2 regions of the Clostridium beijerinckii genome follow, and region 2 is predicted to be linked to the other one. Evidence: riboswitches for the same ligand, from Rfam matches in the RefSeq annotation. Region 2 holds a riboswitch; the other holds the start of a gene.
What was found. A riboswitch is a leader RNA that binds a small molecule or an ion and turns the genes downstream of it on or off. The one in region 2 is predicted to bind FMN.

Region 1: linked by a shared signal. The riboswitch ahead of ribD (bifunctional diaminohydroxyphosphoribosylaminopyrimidine deaminase/5-amino-6-(5-phosphoribosylamino)uracil reductase RibD) and the one ahead of PZA12_RS02690 (ECF transporter S component) in region 2 are both predicted to bind FMN.

Annotation. Positions count from the first base shown of each region.
Region 1 is NZ_CP144906.1:1,447,536-1,457,510, reverse strand. It holds gene PZA12_RS06795 (carbohydrate ABC transporter permease) at 1-335, opposite strand, end outside; gene PZA12_RS06790 (ABC transporter substrate-binding protein) at 449-1,762, opposite strand; gene PZA12_RS06785 (LacI family DNA-binding transcriptional regulator) at 2,234-3,238, opposite strand; gene ribE (6,7-dimethyl-8-ribityllumazine synthase) at 4,339-4,803, opposite strand; gene PZA12_RS06775 (bifunctional 3,4-dihydroxy-2-butanone-4-phosphate synthase/GTP cyclohydrolase II) at 4,965-6,158, opposite strand; gene PZA12_RS06770 (riboflavin synthase) at 6,223-6,873, opposite strand; gene ribD (bifunctional diaminohydroxyphosphoribosylaminopyrimidine deaminase/5-amino-6-(5-phosphoribosylamino)uracil reductase RibD) at 6,899-7,984, opposite strand; FMN riboswitch at 8,316-8,431, opposite strand; gene PZA12_RS06760 (DUF6398 domain-containing protein) at 8,485-9,735, opposite strand.
Region 2 is NZ_CP144906.1:532,469-542,443, reverse strand. It holds gene PZA12_RS02730 (ABC transporter ATP-binding protein) at 1-277, opposite strand, end outside; tRNA gene PZA12_RS02725 (tRNA-Trp) at 826-900, opposite strand; gene PZA12_RS02720 (metal ABC transporter substrate-binding protein) at 1,089-1,991, opposite strand; gene tsaE (tRNA (adenosine(37)-N6)-threonylcarbamoyltransferase complex ATPase subunit type 1 TsaE) at 2,439-2,900, shown strand; gene tsaB (tRNA (adenosine(37)-N6)-threonylcarbamoyltransferase complex dimerization subunit type 1 TsaB) at 2,897-3,628, shown strand; gene rimI (ribosomal protein S18-alanine N-acetyltransferase) at 3,628-4,068, shown strand; gene PZA12_RS02700 (DeoR/GlpR family DNA-binding transcription regulator) at 4,221-4,985, opposite strand; gene rd (rubredoxin) at 5,181-5,342, opposite strand; gene PZA12_RS02690 (ECF transporter S component) at 6,115-6,696, opposite strand; FMN riboswitch at 6,885-7,002, opposite strand; gene PZA12_RS02685 (bacteriohemerythrin) at 7,161-7,550, opposite strand; gene PZA12_RS02680 (bifunctional 4-hydroxy-2-oxoglutarate aldolase/2-dehydro-3-deoxy-phosphogluconate aldolase) at 7,868-8,494, opposite strand; gene PZA12_RS02675 (sugar kinase) at 8,583-9,530, opposite strand; gene kduD (2-dehydro-3-deoxy-D-gluconate 5-dehydrogenase KduD) at 9,664-9,975, opposite strand, start outside.

The DNA.
Region 1 (9,975 bases), 920 kb from region 2:
GCTGTTCTAAAAAAACCGCTAAATTTTAATTTTTTATCATTAAGAACTGAAGAAATAATAAGTGCTAAAATAATCATTATTGGAACTTGGACTATTAAAAATACAAATGTATTTCCAACTGCTTTAATCAATGTTGCATCAGAAAACATTCTTACATAATTACTAAAACCACTAAACTTCAAATTATTGCCTTTACCTGATTGTAGTGACATTATCAAAGATTGTATCATTGGTAAAAACACAAATAATCCTATTAAAAACGTACCTAATGCTACATAAACCCATCCCCAAAAGTTTTCTTTGCTGTTAATACCAGATCCAATTTTACGTTTCATTTTTTCAACTCCTTTGAGGTTTATAAAAGGCTATTTGCTAAACATGTATTTAGATTTTTAACAAATAGCCTTTACAAATTCATATTTTTCAAATTACGGTTATTTTATCTCTGTTATTTACTTACAGCCGCTTCTGCTTGAGCTTGAGTTTTTTGAAGAGTTTCATCTATATCAGCTCCACCAACAATAGCCTGCATTCCTTCTGACATAACACTTTCTAACTGATATGTGTAAAGACCATAGTTTACAGATGGAACCTTTTCAGCCCAAGCTGATAAATCTTTAAACACTTGTTGATCGCCATAAAATTTTATTGGCTTACTATAATTTTCACTTGTACTTGCAGATTTCAACGTACTTACTAAACCAATTGCTGGAACTAACTCATTCATTAAAGCATCATCTGATGCAAAAGTACTTGCTAAAAAGTCAGCAGCTAAATCTGAATTTCCAACCTTATCTAGAACATACCAGCTACTACCCCCAAGGTTAGATGCATTAACTGATTTTGGATTTGAAGCCATTCTTGGAATAGCTGCTACTGCCCATTTTCCACTTTGGTCTTCAGAAGCTTGTATTGAAGATGAAACCCAACATCCACTTGGCACAGTAGCAACGTCACCTTTTTGGAATGCTGCTATAAATGCATCCCATCCAGATACTTGTTTTGTAATTCCTGCATCAACCATTTGCTTGTATATATTAATCGCATCTTTTAAAGCTTGATTACCAGCAATATTTACTGTTTTCCCATCATCTTTAACATACCATGAACCAGCTGACTGCATCATAGCTCTTAGTTGATTTAAATCACTTGGATCTATAGTTATCATAGCTTTTCCAGTTTTAGCTTTAACAGCTTTACCGATTTCTATATATTTTTCCCAAGTAAGATTTTGCATATCTTCTTTCTTATATCCAGCTTGTTCAATTAAATCTGTTCTATAAAATAGCGCTGTTACACCACTATCAAATGGTACTCCATAAGTCTTATCACCTTGCTGCATAGACTTTAATTTGTAATCCATAAATTTACTTTTATCTATCTTTCCACTTAAATCTTTAATCTCACCAGGATAAGATTGCAAATAATTTTGAATTTTATAATCTTCAATTAGCACAACATTAGGAAGTCCATCATATGTTCCAGATGAAAGACCTGTATTTAATTTTTGCACTACATCATCTTGTGCCATACTTACTACATTAATAGTTACATCCGGATGATCCTTTAGATATTTTTCTTTAGCCATATTAGCTGCTTTTATATTGAATGTATCATCCCAAGCCCATATAGTAATTGTTTTATCATCTTTTCCTTTGCTTGATGACGAAGCGTTGCTACCACCTGATGATGAACCACATGCCATTAAACTAAAAGCCATCATGCCAGTTACAACTGCAGCCATAATTTTTTTAAGTTTCATTAATTATTCCCCCTTCAAATTAAAGTTTATACACAAGTAATTTTCCACTTTATATCACTTATGTATTTGTTTACATTATAGCATTCTCAATATAGTAAACGTTATTGCATTATTGGTATCAATTTGTAATAATTTTATAATATTAATATTGGGATTTGTACTTTTTTTGGTTATTAGCACTTTTTTTATTAGCTTGATATAAGTATTAAACTCGTCTTTTTCAATGAAAGAATTTAATCTTCACGTTAGATTTAATGGTGATAAGAATCTAACATGCTTTTTGTATTTTTTCTTTATCTAATTCTTAAAAAGTTTAAATATATATGTTGCGATTCACAATGCACAATTCACAATTACGGCTAAAATTCTTGCAATATTTTTAGATTATGATGAAGAATTATTTCTGCAATATATATTTTTTAGAGCAAAAAAATAGTAACCCCTTTCTACAAAAAGGCTACTGCTTATTTTTTATATTCTCTTACAACTCTCTCTAATTTTAAATTCAGTTGGTATTATTACTTTTTTATTATATTCCCTAATTCCATTCAAATTTTCAAACAGCAAGTCAACAGCTGCTTTTCCTAAATACTCACTTGGTATTCTTATCGTAGTTAGGGCTGGTATCATATACTTTGCACTAGGCTGATCATTAAATCCAATTATGCTTATATCATCTGGTATTGATAATCCTTCCTCCGAAATTGCTTTGTAAGCTCCAACTGCCATTGTATCATTTCCAATGAAAAAAGCTGTTATGTTATTTTTAGATTTTAATGCTTCTTTCATAAGATTATATCCAGCTTTAAAAGTAAATTTCTCTGTCTCATATATGTATTTATTATTATAGATGTTCTTACTTTCCATAAATTCTTTATATTTTATATCCCTTTTATCCAAATATGTATCTCTATAATCTATGCATTCTAATTTCTTTCCACCAATAAAACCAATCTTTCTATGGCCTAAACTGTACAAATAGTCTAAGATTTCATAAGTTGCTTTTCCTAAATCCGCCATCACTGAATCAAATTTATTTTCATCAGGTGAAAAATCTACAAATACTATATTATCATTAGCACTTGCTAATTTATCTATGGTACTTGAAGAGAACTTTCCAATAGCAATTATTCCACTAACATTCTTAATATCCTCAATACTGCTATCCTCACTTAGCTTCACCAAATTAAAATTATTTTCATTACATTTTTTTTCAGCAGCTAACCTTATTGATAAATAATATGGATCTCCTAATTCTTCCTCATAGTTATACCAATAAATAATTCCTATATCCTTGCTTTTCTTATTCTTAGCTTTTTTTGTCTTTGCTGAAACATAATCAAGTTCATCTGCTATTTTTAATATTTTTTCCCTTGTTGTATCACTTACATTTAATGTTTCATCAAAATTTAAAACTCTAGAAACTGTTGCTATAGAAACTTCTGCTATAGAAGCTATTTCCTTTATAGTGGCCAACTTAACTTCCTCCTTTAGCTCGCATAGTCCAAAAAAATTAAACACGAGATTTTGCTGAAAACAAATCTAACTTAAGTGTATCTCACAAGCAAAATATAGTCAAACTGTTACAAGACTTTTGTATATAGATATCAAGCTTTAAAACTAAATTTATGTGATAACTTAACGAAATCATAAATATTTTGATTCCGAAAAGCTATGAAAATATATTTATGATTTCTAGTGAATATATGAGCTTAAAGCTCTAGCAATCTTGTAAATATGTTTATCTAATAAGTTGAATTATTAAATTGGATACCTATAAACCAACTAAGACCTACACGTATGCATATAGCTCGCCGAAATAAAGATTATTCTGTTGTTCCAGTTTCCAATGAAATTATAAATATTTTGATTAAAAAAGAAAACTATAAGAACTTCAGAGATAATTAAGAGAAAGAGGGTCCCACTTAAACTTATTCCATTTTAAATTGAATAAGCAAAGCGTTTCCCCTCTTCCCCTAAATAGCTTGGACAGCTTACTTTATTTCCGCCACATAATTAATTTGACTTCTTATGTAAAAGCACTCATATAATAAATCAAATATATATCTATACCACGCTAGAAATGATAGGTTCTCTTATAACCATAAATAGCCCTTACACCTGATGTTTCCTATAAATATTTATATATGTACATATGAAAATATTTTTATACGTACATATATTTCTTTAAAAATATATACCTTTAATTCTATATAAATATATACATATATTTATAGTCTTATCCACTGATATCCACATAGGTTCAACTATCATTACGCCTATAGATAAACAACTTAGGAATTTGATTTATACTTTATAATAAACGCCATACTAGAAAGCAGAAACATTTTTATGCAACAGGCATTGAAAATGAGCTGCTAAAAGTTCTTAATTGTAGGGTGTTCAACTAATGCTTGTCACACTGAAATTGGGAGCAAGCATTAGTGGTGCAACCTGCAATTTAGCACTTTCAGTGAAATTTTCATAGTCCTGTGAAATAACAATGTTTCTGCTTTCGGTAGATTATTGCATAAGTCTAAGTCATATATTGTTTATCTATATATGCAAAAAATATTTTATCCTATTGTATTAAGTAGGTTCGCCATTTCGATAGCTGAAACTGCACTTTCATATCCTTTATTACCAGCTTTAGTTCCTGCTCTTTCAATTGCTTGTTCTATAGTATTTGTTGTAAGAACACCAAAAATTACTGGCTTTCCACTTTCAAGAGAAACACTTGCAATTCCCTTTGATACTTCTGAGCAAACATAATCATAATGTGATGTAGATCCTTTTATTACTGCTCCTAAACATATTACTCCATCGTATTTAGGGCTCTTAGCCATTTTTTTAGCAATCAGTGGTATTTCAAAAGCACCTGGCACCCATGCAATATCGATATCTTCTTCTTTTACTCCATGTCTCTTTAATCCGTCTATTGCACCTTCTAAAAGTTTTCCTCCAATAAATTCATTAAATCTTCCTACTACTATCCCAAATTTTAATCCTTCTGAAACTAAATTTCCTTCAAATATATTCATTGTTTTTTCCTCCAATATTTTATATTATTTATTTTTTATCAACTTCAATTAGATTTGAATGTAGACTAAATACTAATTGAATTTATAACCACAAATATTACTCCAACTTATCCCCGCTAATGTTACTCCAAATGTAGTAACATGCTATTAGAATTTAGTTATCAAATATTTAGCAAATGATTCATTCTTTCTTTTTTAGTCTTTAAATAAAACTCATCATTTTCATTCAAAGGCATTTGTATTGAAACTCTTTCTACAACTTTTATATCATTTTTTTCTAATCCTTCTATTTTATCTGGGTTATTAGTAATTAATCTAACATTCTTTATCCCTAAAATCTTAAGCATGTCAGCACTTGTTTTGTAATCTCTCATGTCTTCTCTAAATCCTAGAGCCAAATTTGCATCTACTGTATCCAATCCTTGGTCTTGAAGCGCATATGCCTTCAACTTATTTAAAAGTCCTATTCCTCTTCCTTCCTGTCTCATATACAGAAGTATTCCTGAGTCCTCTTTTGCTATCATTCTCATCGAAGCTTCATATTGTTCTCCACAATCACATTTTCTAGATCCTAGAGCATCTCCAGTTAAACATTCAGAGTGAACTCTCACAAGCATTGGTTCATCATTACTTTTAATATCTCCTTTGACTAAAGCCAAATGACATTTTGAGGAATCTTTTTCTTTAAATGCGAGTACTTTAAAATTCCCATACTTAGTTGGAAGATTAGCTTCCGTTTCCATAACGACACTTAAATGTTCTTCTTTTCTGTATTTAACTAGATCCGCTATAGTAACTATTTTTAAATTATGCTCCTTAGCAAACTTTACCAAATCATCTCGCCTTGCCATTGTTCCATCATCTTTTACTATTTCACATATAGCTGCCGCACCTTTAAATCCTGCAAGTTTTGCCAAATCTACTGCTGCCTCTGTATGACCAATTCTCTCAAAGACTCCCCCATTCTTAGCTATCAAAGGAAATACATGCCCTGGTCGTCTAAAGTCATCGCCTTCACTTGCAGTTACAAGTTTATTTATTGTATAAGCTCTTTCAAATGCTGATATGCCTGTTGTCGTATCCTTATGATCTATGGATACTGTAAAAGCAGTTTCATGGTTGTCAGTATTTTTTTCAACCATTGGATTTAATCCAAGTTTCACTGCAATTTCTTCTTCTACTGGTGCACAAACAAGTCCTCTCGCGTACTTAATCATAAAATTGATATTCTCTCCATTAGCCAGTTCTGCTGGAATTACTAAATCCCCTTCATTTTCTCTTCCCTCATCATCTACAATTATTATCATTTTCCCTTCTTTAATATCCTTTAATGCCTCTTCTATACTATTAAACATAATGCTCAGCTCCTTAAATTTATATTTTATATATACCGAAAGTTTATTCTGATGATTTAGATTATTAAAACCCATTTCTTCTTAGGAATTCCATTGTAATATTGCTATTTTCATTTTCTTCTTTTTCTTTTCCACCAAATAACTTTTCTACATATTTACCAATTAAATCGCACTCCAAATTAACCTTTGAATTGACTTTTTTATATGAAAGTATAGTATTATCTATCGTATGAGGTATAACAGAAACCTTAAATACTTCATCATCAACATAAGCAACAGTTAAGCTTATTCCATCTATTCCAATTGATCCTTTATATATAATGTATCTTAGTACCTCCTCAGGTGCAGATATAGTAAACCAAGTTCCATTACTTTCTTCTTTTATGGAAACTATTGTCCCAACACCATCTATATGTCCACTTACAATATGACCACCAAGCCTATCGCTTAATCTCAATGCCCTTTCAAGGTTTACTTTATCTCCAGCCTTTAAATTTCCTAAGTTACTTTTATCTAAAGTTTCTCCCATCACTTCTGCTTTAAAGGAATCTGAATATTTTTCTTTTACGGTTAAGCAAACTCCATTGGTAGCTATACTATCTCCGACTCTAGTTTCCTTTAAAACTTCACTACACTTGATTTCCATAACTCCAAAGCCATTACCTGTACTAAATTTCTCTAACACGCCAACTTCTTCAATAATTCCAGTAAACATCTTCTCCTCCTTATTCTTTCACCTCTTATTTAGCAACATAACCTTCTAGTACTAAGTCCTCTCCAATTGTTCTATAATTAATGTCCTTTAATCTAACTGCGTCATCTAATTTAAAGAACCCTTTTCCTGCTATACTACTTCCGCTGTTTTGTCCACCTATTATCTTAGGGGCTATATAAAATCTTACTTTATCTACAATTCTCTCTTCCAATGCAGAAAAATTTAAAGTCCCTCCACCTTCTATAAGTATTGAATCTATTCCTTCTTCTCCAATTCTCTTAACCAGTTCTTTCAGATTAACTCTATTATCTTTATCTGCCACTTCTATAACTTTAATGCCCATAGATCTTAATTTCTTTTTCTTTTCTTCATCTGATTTCAAAGTCGTTGCTACTATTGCAGCTTTATCATTATTTATAAGAACTTTAGAATCTAATGGAATTCTAAGATTACTATCTACAATAATCCTTATTAGCTTCTTCTCATGGTTGATTCTGCATGTTAGCTCAGGATCATCTTCAATTACTGTATTTACACCTACCATAATCGAATGAAACCTATTTCTTAAGTGTTGAGAATCTTCTCTAGATTCTTTAGATGTAATCCATTTTGATTCTCCACTATAAGTTGCTATCTTCCCATCAATAGACATTCCACTTTTCAAAATAACAAATGGAATCTTTGATGTTATATACTTTATAAAAATCTCATTCAATTCTTTACATTCTTTTTCTTTAATACCTACTACAACTTCAATCCCATGCTCTTTTAACTTTTCCACACTTTTTCCTGAAACTAACTCATTTGGATCTAACATTCCTATTACTACTCTTTTAAACTTCTTTTCAATTATTAGATCTACGCATGGCGGTGTCTTTCCATAATGCGCACAAGGTTCTAAGGTGACGTAAATTGTGCTCCCCTCCACAGGTTTTGTTGCATTTTTCACTGCATTTCTTTCTGCATGAGCTTCTCCATAGCACTCATGATAACCTTCTCCTATTATTTCATTTTCTTTAACTATAACGGCTCCAACTAGTGGGTTAGGATTTACTCTTCCTATTCCTCTTTTAGCTAATTCTAAAGCTATCTCCATGTACTTCTCATCCAAAACTAATCATCTCCAATTTTTTATACTATTTCCTATAATATAATCTTATAAACACTTAGTTGAATTATAATTTAATGAATAATAAAGAAACTCCGGGATTCAAATCCTCGGAGTTTCAAAAATTGTAATAATCATTTATATATACAAGTAAAATTTTAAAATTTATCCTATATATTACAGCACATATTTTAAGCCAGTTCTATCAATCTTATATAATTTCAAACTTAAAAATATATTGCAATAAAAAAACCCTGAATTTTACTTAATTCAGGGTACTTAAATACGAACAAATAACATTTAAAACTTTAATTTTAAATATAATTTATAACATTACTCTCTTCTTTCATCCAGACTTTACTGTCGGCTTCGGAATCTAACCGAATCTGCTTTTTAAAGCTCGCGGGCTGTACCGCCGATAGGGAATTTCACCCAACCCCGAAGATTTCTTTATTCAATTTACAATAATTATAATATCATGAAACTTTATCATTGTAAAGTAACTATCCAAAATTTATTATATCAAATTCTTTCTTCTTTTCTTTAATCCATTGAAGCATCTTAGGATCATTCCAAACATCTAACCCTAAGCTAGCATATTTCATAGCTTCTTCTTCACTTCCAAATCTAATTAGGTTTGGCAAAGAGTTTGAAACTCTTTTTTGTTTTAATATGTATGGTATCACATGCGGATTTCTCTTATAGGCTCTTCTTAAAGCACTTTCTGCCGCTCTAATTTCATTGATGTTATATAATAACGCTACTCTACTATAGTGTATAGCTGCCAAATTGTCCTTTTCATATTTTTCTAGCAGGCTTTTTAGTTGTGCATATCTTTTTTCAATTAAAAGCCAATTAACTACTAAACTTCTAACCACCAATTCATCTTTCTCATCATACTCTAGAATTTCTAAAGCATTATCTATTGCAGCTCCTTTTTCACCAATTTCCCATAAATGAATCGCCAAACTATACTTAGCTCCGAAAAGTTGCCTCGCTATCTTTAATCTAAGAAGCTCTGCTGGTGCATTTTTCAAATCATCTATTCTTAATAAATTCTTTGCTGCTGTAACTGCTTTTTCTAGAAGTTCTGTCTTCTGGTTATTATTTAAACTAGAATCTTTTGATAATATTATATATGCATCCGCACAATCTTCATATACTTCTAAAGCTTCTTTTGCATATTTCGCCTTATTTTTATAATTCTTTTGTCTCCATGCATACTCAATAATTCTTTGAGCCATTATATAATCTTTATGGACAACAAATTTAAAAGGAACTTTTGTTTCATCCTTAACAGCTTTATCCTCTTCTATTTTATCATTCATCGTTAATGCAACTTCTTCTTTAGCTTTTAGCATAGTACCTTCTGAAGCTTCTGCATCCTTATTTTCGCCTATTATCCATTTATTATTATCTTTTGATATATCTAATAAGCTTTTTACTTCCTTTGATTTACTAGAGCCTGTACTACTACTAACACCAAACTCCTTATATAAGTCAGCAACTTTAATATATGGCTTTTCTTTTGAATCAAATAAGTTATTTACAGTTCCTATAGCATGCACTATTCCTGCTCCCCATGAAAAGCTCTTCCCCTTTTTAAATTGTTCTTCATAATTTAAAAATAAAGTTTCTGTTGCTAGAACACAAATATTCTTATAATCTTCATTTAGATATTCATCTGAAAAACTCTTTATTTTTTCAATTATTTCTTCATACTTGCTAGCTATTCCGTTAGATAATTCTTGCATTTCTTCTTATAGCTCCTTTATAAAAATCTTTAACAAATTTGACTTTATCCTACAACAATTATAATTTGCAAGTATAGTCACCAAATTTATAATTTTCATTTTAGATTTACAATATTCTCTATAAAAATATTATAAGTTCATCACTTTTTTCGTCCATATTACATTATAACATATTAAATATATTTGTATCTACTTTTAAATTTTTATGAATATTTTTGTTGTTTTAATCTATAATCTAGG
Region 2 (9,975 bases):
TAGCCTCCACAAGCATAAAATGCTGATGTACCATACCAATTCCCATTTTAACTGCCTTTGCAGGAGAATCTATTTTCACTATATTCCCATTAATGTGTATATTTCCTTTCGTTGGTTGGTACAATCCCACAATAATATTCATAAGTGTACTCTTTCCTGCTCCATTTTCACCTAAAAGAGTATGAACTTCACCTTTGTTTATTATTAAATTAATATTATTATTTGCAAAAACATTGTTAAATTTCTTTGTCATATTTTCTATTCTAAGAAATTCCACTCTATAATTCCTCCCATATAAATATTTTTCTAGTAAAATAAAAAAGTCTTATTCCATAAATTACGGAATAAGACTTCTCTGTCTAATTTAAATTATATTAATTTTTTTTACTTATACTAAACTATATCCACATTATATATTCTTTATTTTTCATTGTCAACATTTTTCAAATTAATTATTTTAGTTCTACTATTGGTTTATAATAACATCTTATATCAACTTTTGCATTACAAATTCTTATAATATATAAATGTACAACTTATGTTTGATTAATATATCTTTAATTTGCTTATTAAAGCAAATATTCTACATTTTCATGCTGCAATAGCAACATATAATCAACTTTAAATATTGACATACTATAAAATACTTTTTAATTTCTAAAATTACTTTGTATGAATTTCTTTTTGATTAAATCTTGCTCTATGATAAATATTAGGAAATAAATTCCGAAAACTTTTAATAATATAAAGCTACGTCTTTCACTAGGTCCTAAGAGTTTATTTTTGCAAGTAAAAAAATCGTAGTACAATGTACTACGATTTTTGTGGCAGGGGCAGTAGGATTTGAACCCACAACCAATGGTTTTGGAGACCACTACTCTACCGTTGAGCCATACCCCTAAGACAATAATCATTATATAACATATCTATAAAGAAATCAACTTATTTTTATAATTAATTATCATGAAAATAAAACTACACTAAATAGAAGATACTTTATATTTATATTCAAAATTTACAGATTCTTTAGTGCAGTATATAATCATATCTAATAATAAAAGGATATATAACTCAAAAAATAAGTAATTCTATTTTGCATTACTAGAATTTACGACTTCATTGGGTTTAGCCCATTTTGATAATTCTTTTATATTGTATAAAATCAAATCATCAAAAGACATATCTCCATAATATTTCCACAGCTTTATAGTATTATAACCTGACAAATCTAATTTTGTTCCTTTTTCACCATCAACTATTATTATTATTTTTTTAGGATCTAAATTATTAATTTTTATAAACTCACTTAACTCATGATTATCAAGCTGAATAGTGTTTAAATTTAAAGACTTAGTTAAATAATCAAAATCATTATTTAATGTAATAAATTTATATTCACTTAAGGATTTTAGTTTTTCACTATATTCCTTTATGCTAGTATCAAAATTTTTGATAGCTTCATTATAATTTTCCTCATAATAATCTCTATTTTGAGGATCTCTATCTTGAATAGCTGCTTTTACATTGTATAATGCTATTTTATACTCTTCTATGCCTTCAAAATAGTAAGGATTTTCTTTAGTGTCATTATCATGCCCATAATTTAATAATTTTATGCCTCTAGCTAAATTTATTATCCCAAGGTTTCCTTTCTTCAATTCACTAATTAGTGAATCACTCCATGGTTCAAAAGATGTACCGGAATATATAAATAAATCCATATTGGATATATTATTTAAAACATCTTCACTATATTTAAATTCACTAATATCTTTCTCATTAGTAAACATATACTCTGCATTATTCTTTTCCTTTATAATTTTTTTAACCATATAATATTGTGGTTTATTAACTGTCATTATATTTAGATATTTATCTCTGCTTTCAGTTCTATTATTCTCAGTATTAGCTAATAAAGGATTTGAAAAAAAACTCATACCAAAAGACAATGCTATGGTTATTATAACCATGGCAAAGGTAATTTTCTTCAAAGACAAGTCACCTCCAAAATTTAACTGACTTCATTTATAACTTTATTTTTAATATGTACTGTAATTAATTTCTTAAGTTAATTATTAATTAACATTTATTAGGTTAAACATAAAATAATTCACTTTATATATATTGAGTTACATATGTTACCTCAGTAATTACTCTGTTAATTAAATTTTAGCATATACCTGTTTTTATTATACCAACTAATTTAAAATAAATATATACAAATTTATTACATTTTTTTGGATGCTTATTTCCTGTTTTATATAATTAAATTAGTTAATACATTATTAATTTGCTTTTATGCAATTTTGAGATAAAATAAAAAGATGAGAGTTTGTAGATTTAACAATTATTAGGTTCTATACATAATAACTATATGTAAGTTATTGATATAAAATTCTAATTAATAAGAATTAATTCTCACTTAAAGGAGGCACTTCATGGAATTTGAAATTTATAATGTAGATGATACTGCTAAATTAGGAATAAATTTAGGCAAATTATTAAATGCCGGTGATATAATCTGCTTAACTGGTGATTTAGGTGTAGGTAAGACTCATATTACAAAGGGCATAGCTAAAGGATTAGGCATTAACGATAATATTACTAGTCCAACATTTACTATAGTGAACGAATATGATAGCGGTCGATTAAAGCTCAATCATTTCGATGTTTATAGAGTAAGTGATCCTGATGAAATATATGCAATTGGATTTGATGATTATATATTTTCAGATGCAGTATCAATAATAGAGTGGGCAAATTATATAGAAGAAATTCTACCAAATGACTTACTTCATATAGATATAAAGAAAGATTATAGCAAAGGCGAAGATTATAGGAAAATCACGCTAAATGCTTATGGAAAAAGATATGATTATATAAAGGAGTTGAAAATATGATTATTCTTGCCGTAGATTCATCTTCTAAAGTGGCAACTGCTGCTTTGATGAAAGATGATAAACTACTTGGAGAAATTACATTAAACGATAAGAAAGAACACTCTATAATACTAATGTCTATAATTCAAGAGTTGCTAAACAATAACAACTTAAGTATTGATGATATTGATGGCTATGTTATTTCAAAGGGTCCCGGTTCATTTACTGGACTTAGAATAGGCATGGCAACAATAAAAGGTCTTAGCTTGGGAAGTAACAAGCCTTACATTAGTGTTTCTAGTTTAGATGCACTTGCATTTAGCGTATCTAATTTCGATGGTATAATATGCCCTATAATGGATGCTTTAAGAAATAGTGTTTATACTTCACTATATAAAGGAGAATATACTTGCAATAACAATAATGATTCAAATTCACCTATAAAATTGGAACGTCTATTAGATTATTCAGCATTGGATATTGATGAACTTATAGAAATAATTAAATCCAAAAATGAAAAAGTTATTTTTATAGGCGATGGTGTTGATAAATATAAAGATTATTTGATTGATAATTGTCCAAATTCATATTTTCCTCCTAATCACCTTAATTTAATTCGTGCCTCTTCATTAGGCGAAATAGGCAGCATACTATTAAAGAACGGAGAATATGACGATCCAAATTCCGCTCCAGTTTATCTTAAAAAATCTCAGGCTGAAAGAGAATACGAGCAAAGGATGAGATTATAGTGAATATAGCTATAAATTTAATGAAAGAAGAAGATATAGATGAAATTTTAGATATAAGCTCGTTGAGCTTTTCTATATGCTGGAGCAAAAGTTCTTATATGCAGGAACTAACCAATCCTGTTGCTAAATATTTTGTTGCTAAAGTTGATGATAAAGTTGTAGGATTTGCTGGAACATGGATAGTATTGGATGAAGCTCATATAACAAACATAGCAATACATCCAAACTATCGAAAACAAGGAATAGCCTCTAAACTCCTAGAAGAATTACTATCTTATTGTAAATCTCAAGGGTGTGTAGCATATACTCTCGAAGTTAGAAAAAGTAACGCCGCTGCCAAAGCCCTTTATGAGAAATATAACTTTAAACAAGAGGGAATTCGAAAAGGGTACTATGAAGATAACAAGGAAGATGCTATTTTAATGTGGTTAAAGGAGTAATATCTCAATTGCAAATTTCTGTGCTTAGGTAAACATATCAAAGAGACAATTAATGCAATCATTATGTTCAAATTGCATAAATTGTCTCTTTACACTTATCATCAATTTATATGTAGCAAAAAACTACCTCTACTAATTGATTCACTTCTATTCTATATCAATTCAATTTCATTACTTTCTAATACATCTATAATTTGTTGATTAGGCTTTTCATCCGTTATTATGGCATTTATATCATCAATCATTGCAAATTTATAATTACCATCTACAAAAAATTTCTTGTTCTCCATAACTAAAAATGTCTTTTTACTAGATTGTATTATTGTAGCCTTAGTGATTCCATCCTCAATTTCAAAAGTAGTTATACTTTTGTCAAAGGCATCAATTCCACAACTTCCTATAAAAGATTTATCGAATTTATATTTTTTAATAAAATCATTAGTTGAAGATCCAATAAAGCCATTAAGAGATTTATTTAAAACCCCGGCTGCAACTACAACCGTAATATTATTGGTTGCTTTTGCTAAAATATTTGCTATCTCCAACATATTTGTTACTACAGTTATTCTTTTTTGAGTTGTCAAAATAGATTTAGCTATAAGAATATTAATTGTTGATAAATCTAAAAATATAGTTTCCCTATCTTGTATTAGCTCTAAGGCTTTCTTAGCAATTATGCTTTTAGTTGAAATATCTATCTTCTCTCTTTCTGAAATGTCATACAACTGAGATGATTCCCTTATTTGGATCGCACCTCCATACGTCCTTTTTAGCTTTCCCGTATGCTCAAGCTGTTTTAAATCTTTTCTAATACAATCTTCTGTTACATTAAACTTTTTACTTAAATCCTTAACTTTAACTTTTCCATATGTATTTAAAATATTTAATATTTCGTTTAGTCTCTCTTCTGTAAACATATCTATGCATTCTCCCATTTTTATTATTTAGGACCTTGTGGTAAATAATTAATATAAATATATTATAAGGGACTTTCAAAATCTAATAAAATTATTTTGATAGCCCCTTATATCTATTGTTTTTAAATATTTTATTCTTATTTATAAATTTTCTAAAATAATTATATAGTCAAATTTAAATTAAAACAATATCTATTATTGTTCTTTTTCAAAATCTGATTTTGGAACTCCACATAATGGGCAAACCCAATCGTCTGGAATATCTTCAAATTTTGTTCCAGGTGCAACTCCATTATCTGGATCACCTGCTGCCTCATCATAAATATAACCACATACTGTACAAATATATTTTTCCATAAAAAAACCTCCCTTAGATTTGATAATTAAATATTAATAAATACATATCTTACTATGTTAATCTATCATCTTGTAAAATATATATCAATTAAGCGCTTCTGCATTTATTGTAATGAGCTAATTAGAATGACCTTTAATTTAAAGGTTTCTATAATTATATCATTTTTGTGACTTCTTGCAGAGTTAATAATTTAACTACTACCTCTTTATTATTACTTGTTATTCCTTTTGATATACATTTAGCCATTCGTCTTGTTGCATTCTAAATGCTATGATAAATTATTATGATCTCATTTTCTTTATATTCACTTGATCATTAAATATCTTCTTTAATCTTTTAATGTTTTCTATATATATAATACCAAATAATCCATTATTAATCAATAATTATTATTAATTAATTTTAACTTTCTACTAATAAATTTACTTTATCACTTTTGGGATAATAAATATTAATATATCTAAAAACTATAATATATCTGTTTAAAGTTAATTATTTATATATTATTATAACCAGTATGCCAAATTAAATCTAAATTATAAATTTGAAAGGAGAAAGCACTCCTCTTTATTTCAATAGTTACTATTAAAATTTGATCCTACATTAAATAAATTATCATCTTTAGCTTATTTAATAATCATGTTAAAAATCAATTTAATATAAATGGTTATATATAATACTAAATTTATATACCAACCAATATACAATAAAAAGCTGTAACAAAATTTGAATTATTTTGTTACAGCTTTTTCTACTTATATTATTTTAAAATTATACAATTTTTGTCTTATTTTCTGAGCTGCCAAAGTTTGGTTCAACCTTAAAAATTGAAACAGATACTTTTTTGTATAGAATATATGTTAATACTGACACCATAATGGCCTTTACTCCATTGAAAGCTAGTAATGCCCAAACATAATTCTGTAACATATCTGCTGGCATCTTCATCCCATAAGCTGGCAATAATAAATATATGTTACCCACAATTCCCATTGCCTCCATTGCAATTCCACCTATTATCATTCCTAATATTGCATTTTTCTTGCTCTTATTTCTATAGTAAATAAATGATGCTGGTAAAATTAATGCTGCCCCAAACAAGAAGTTTGCTGTCTCTCCAACAAAACCTGTTTGACTTCCTCTAATTAATGGAACCAAAAGATTTTTTATTAATTCTATTATTACCCCTGCTACAGGACCAAATCCAAAAGCACCCAACAATGCTGGTACATCACTCAAATCTATCTTAAGCCATGGAAACGCAGGTATTATTGGAAAATCAAAATACATAAGTATAATTGCAATTGCTGATAATAAAGAGATTTTGATTAATTTACTTGTTTTTTCATTCATATTCTTTGCCTCCCAAAAGATTATCTTCTTGGTGTAGCTTATTAGGAATTTAGTATCAAAGTATTCTTATTACATTATTTACTCCTGAATTATTTGCAATACTTATAAAAAAATAAAAAGCCCTGATGTAAAATACATCAGGGCATACATTCAGTAAGTAATAATAAATCAAGTTTCAATTCCTAATAGGTTACCTTCTTTCATCCAGACTATACTGTCGGCCTCGGAGTTACACCGAATCTGCTTTCTTAAAAGCTCGCGGGCTATACCGCCGGTAGGGATTTACGCCCTGCCCTGAAGATATATATTTTATTTTCTTTATTATATAACTTTAATCAATACTTTGCAACATCTATTTGAGTACTCTTTACATTTTTAAATTTATAATAAAAAAAAGAGTAAGATTTCTATATCTCACCCTCACCGCAAAATAATTATAATAAAACGTTTTTATTATAATTATACTATTCTCCTATGAGCTTATCAGTTTTCAATATATGCTCTGTTAACCAATCATTTAAAAAATTCAAAAGTTTTATTAAACTTTCATCTTGATTTTCATCAATGTTTTTGTAATCTATTTCTTCAAGACTTTTAATAAACTTATCATGCTCAACTTTTTGAGTAAAGAGTCTTTTATAATTTATGCTTTTCATATATTCTTCTTCTGACTTGAAGTGGAAAATTGTGTAATCCTTTAGTTCATCCATAATATGTATTATCTTATCATACTTATCAATTGCAAATTCATCTTTTAACAGCGTATAAGCTTTATCTGCCAATTCAAAAAGCTTTTTGTGTTGCTCATCAATCTGATCAATTCCGATTTTGTATTCTTCCTTCATTTCATACATGTATAATACCTTCCTTCTACTCATTATTTTAATTATACTCGGTCCATTTTTTATTAATATATCATTTTTTTAATATAAAGTCACTATCATTAGTCTTTTATTCAATAGATAAATTTCTAAATATAAATTGCAAATTGATATTATTTAACCCTACATTTTAAATAATATTAACAGTATCTGTTGCTTTCTAAAACAATCTGCCTTTTAACATAACTATTTTATAAATATCTAAAAAAAATAGCTCAGAAAATCATTAATAAAAAAAGATTTAAAGCACTTAATTTTATTGATTAAGTGCTTTAAATCTTTACTGAAAATTATAAATTTTTAACTTTACTTATAACATCTGCGCAATATTCTTTTACACCTGCAACACCGTTACTTTTATAAACTTTATTTAAATCGCTACCTATACCGCTACAATCTGCTCCTGCTTGTATCCATTCACTTATATTATCTTTGTTTACGCCTCCAGTAGGCATAACGCTAAGATCTGGGAATATTGATTTTGCTGCCCCTATAAATGCCTTTCCGACAACATTACCTGGGAATACTTTAATAAATCTCAAACCTAATTTGTAAGCCTTATTTAACTCTGACATTGTCATTAAGCCTGGAATTATTAATGCTTTTCTTTGATTTGCATAAGCAATTACATCTTCATCTATACAAGGAGAAACAATAAAATCAGAATTGTTTTCAATACATGCATCTACAGCATCTTTTGTTAACACTGTTCCAGCACCAACACAAGCATTTTTATATTCTTCTTTTAATTCTTTTATTAACTTTGGTGCATTTGGTACACTCATAGTTATCTCTATAATTTTCATTCCGCCTTCAATTGCTGCTATACTTATTTCTTTTGCTTCTTCATATGTCTTAGTTCTAATAACAGCTACTGCCTTTTCTTCTTTTAATGTATTATATATTTTTTCAAACATTATTTATTACACCTCATCTTTAATTTATTTTATTTAAAATTAATCTACATCATTCATAAAATACTTTATTAAATACAAATATCTATTCTTAGCGTTCTATTTTCTTTGCTTGCCCTAAATGTACTAAAACATCATCATAGTAAGGTAGTCCCTCATTATCGCCTTCGACACCTACAACTAATGATCCAACTGCATTTGCAAATCTAACACAATCTTCTAGTGACTTACCTTTCAATAAGGCCGTTAAAAATCCTGCCGCAAATCCATCGCCTGCACCTACTGTATCAACTAAAGCTTTTGGTTTAATAGCTTCAATATCATAAATATTTTTACCATCTGAACCTATTGCTCCCTTGGCTCCTTTTTTAACTATTACTTTTTCTATTCCTTTATTATGGAAAACTTTTATTGCTTCTTCTATATTTGCATCTCCCAATAATATCTCTATTTCTTCATCACCTATTAAAAGAATATCAACATAAGGTAAAAGTTTTTCTATATAGTTTTTTGCTTCTTCCTTAGTCCACATCTTTAATCTGATATTTGGATCAAATGATATTATAAGATTATTTTTTTTAGCTAATTTTACTGCGTCTAATATAACTTCTCTATTATTTTCAGTTATTGAAGGAAAAACGCCTGTAATATGAAGCACTTTCGCATTTTTTATATATTCCTCATTCAATTTCTTTGCATCCATTGTACTAGTTGGTGATTTTTCTCTATAATAAAACGATCTACTTGATCCATCAGATAAAACTTCTCTGAAATACACTGAAGTTGGATATCCATCAACAAGTTGTACTTCTGATGTGTCTATCCCCTCACCTCTTACAGTCTTTAATATATATTTACCGAAATCATCATTTCCTAATCTACTTATCCATCCAGATTGCAATCCTAATCTTGCACATCCCATTGCAACATTTAATTCTGCTCCACCTACTTTTCTTTTGAATGTGTCACAAAATATTATTGGTCCTTTTTCTTGAGGACACATTGCAATCATTGCATCTCCTATAGTAATTACGTCCATAAATACACCACTTTCACTATATATTTGTTTTTAATCTTACCAAAATAATCTAGAGATAGATTTCCATATCTATACTTTTGATAAGGCCATTTTTTAATTTTAGTCAATATTTATATATAATTTTGAATACTGATTATCTTACTAACCATCCTCCATCAACTGCTAGAATATGGCCATTAACATAATCAGATGCTCTACTTGCTAGAAATACTACTGCTCCCATTAAGTCAGATGGTTCAGCCCATCTATCTGCTGGTATTCTTCCCTGGATTTCTGCATTTCTTTCTTTATCTGCTCTTATTGGCTCAGTATTTGCTGTCTTTATATATCCAGGTGCTATCGCATTTATTTGAATATTTTTACTCGCTAATTCATTAGCAAATGCCTTTGTTATACCTGCAACTCCATGTTTACTTGCTGTATATGGAGGCACGAACTTTCCACC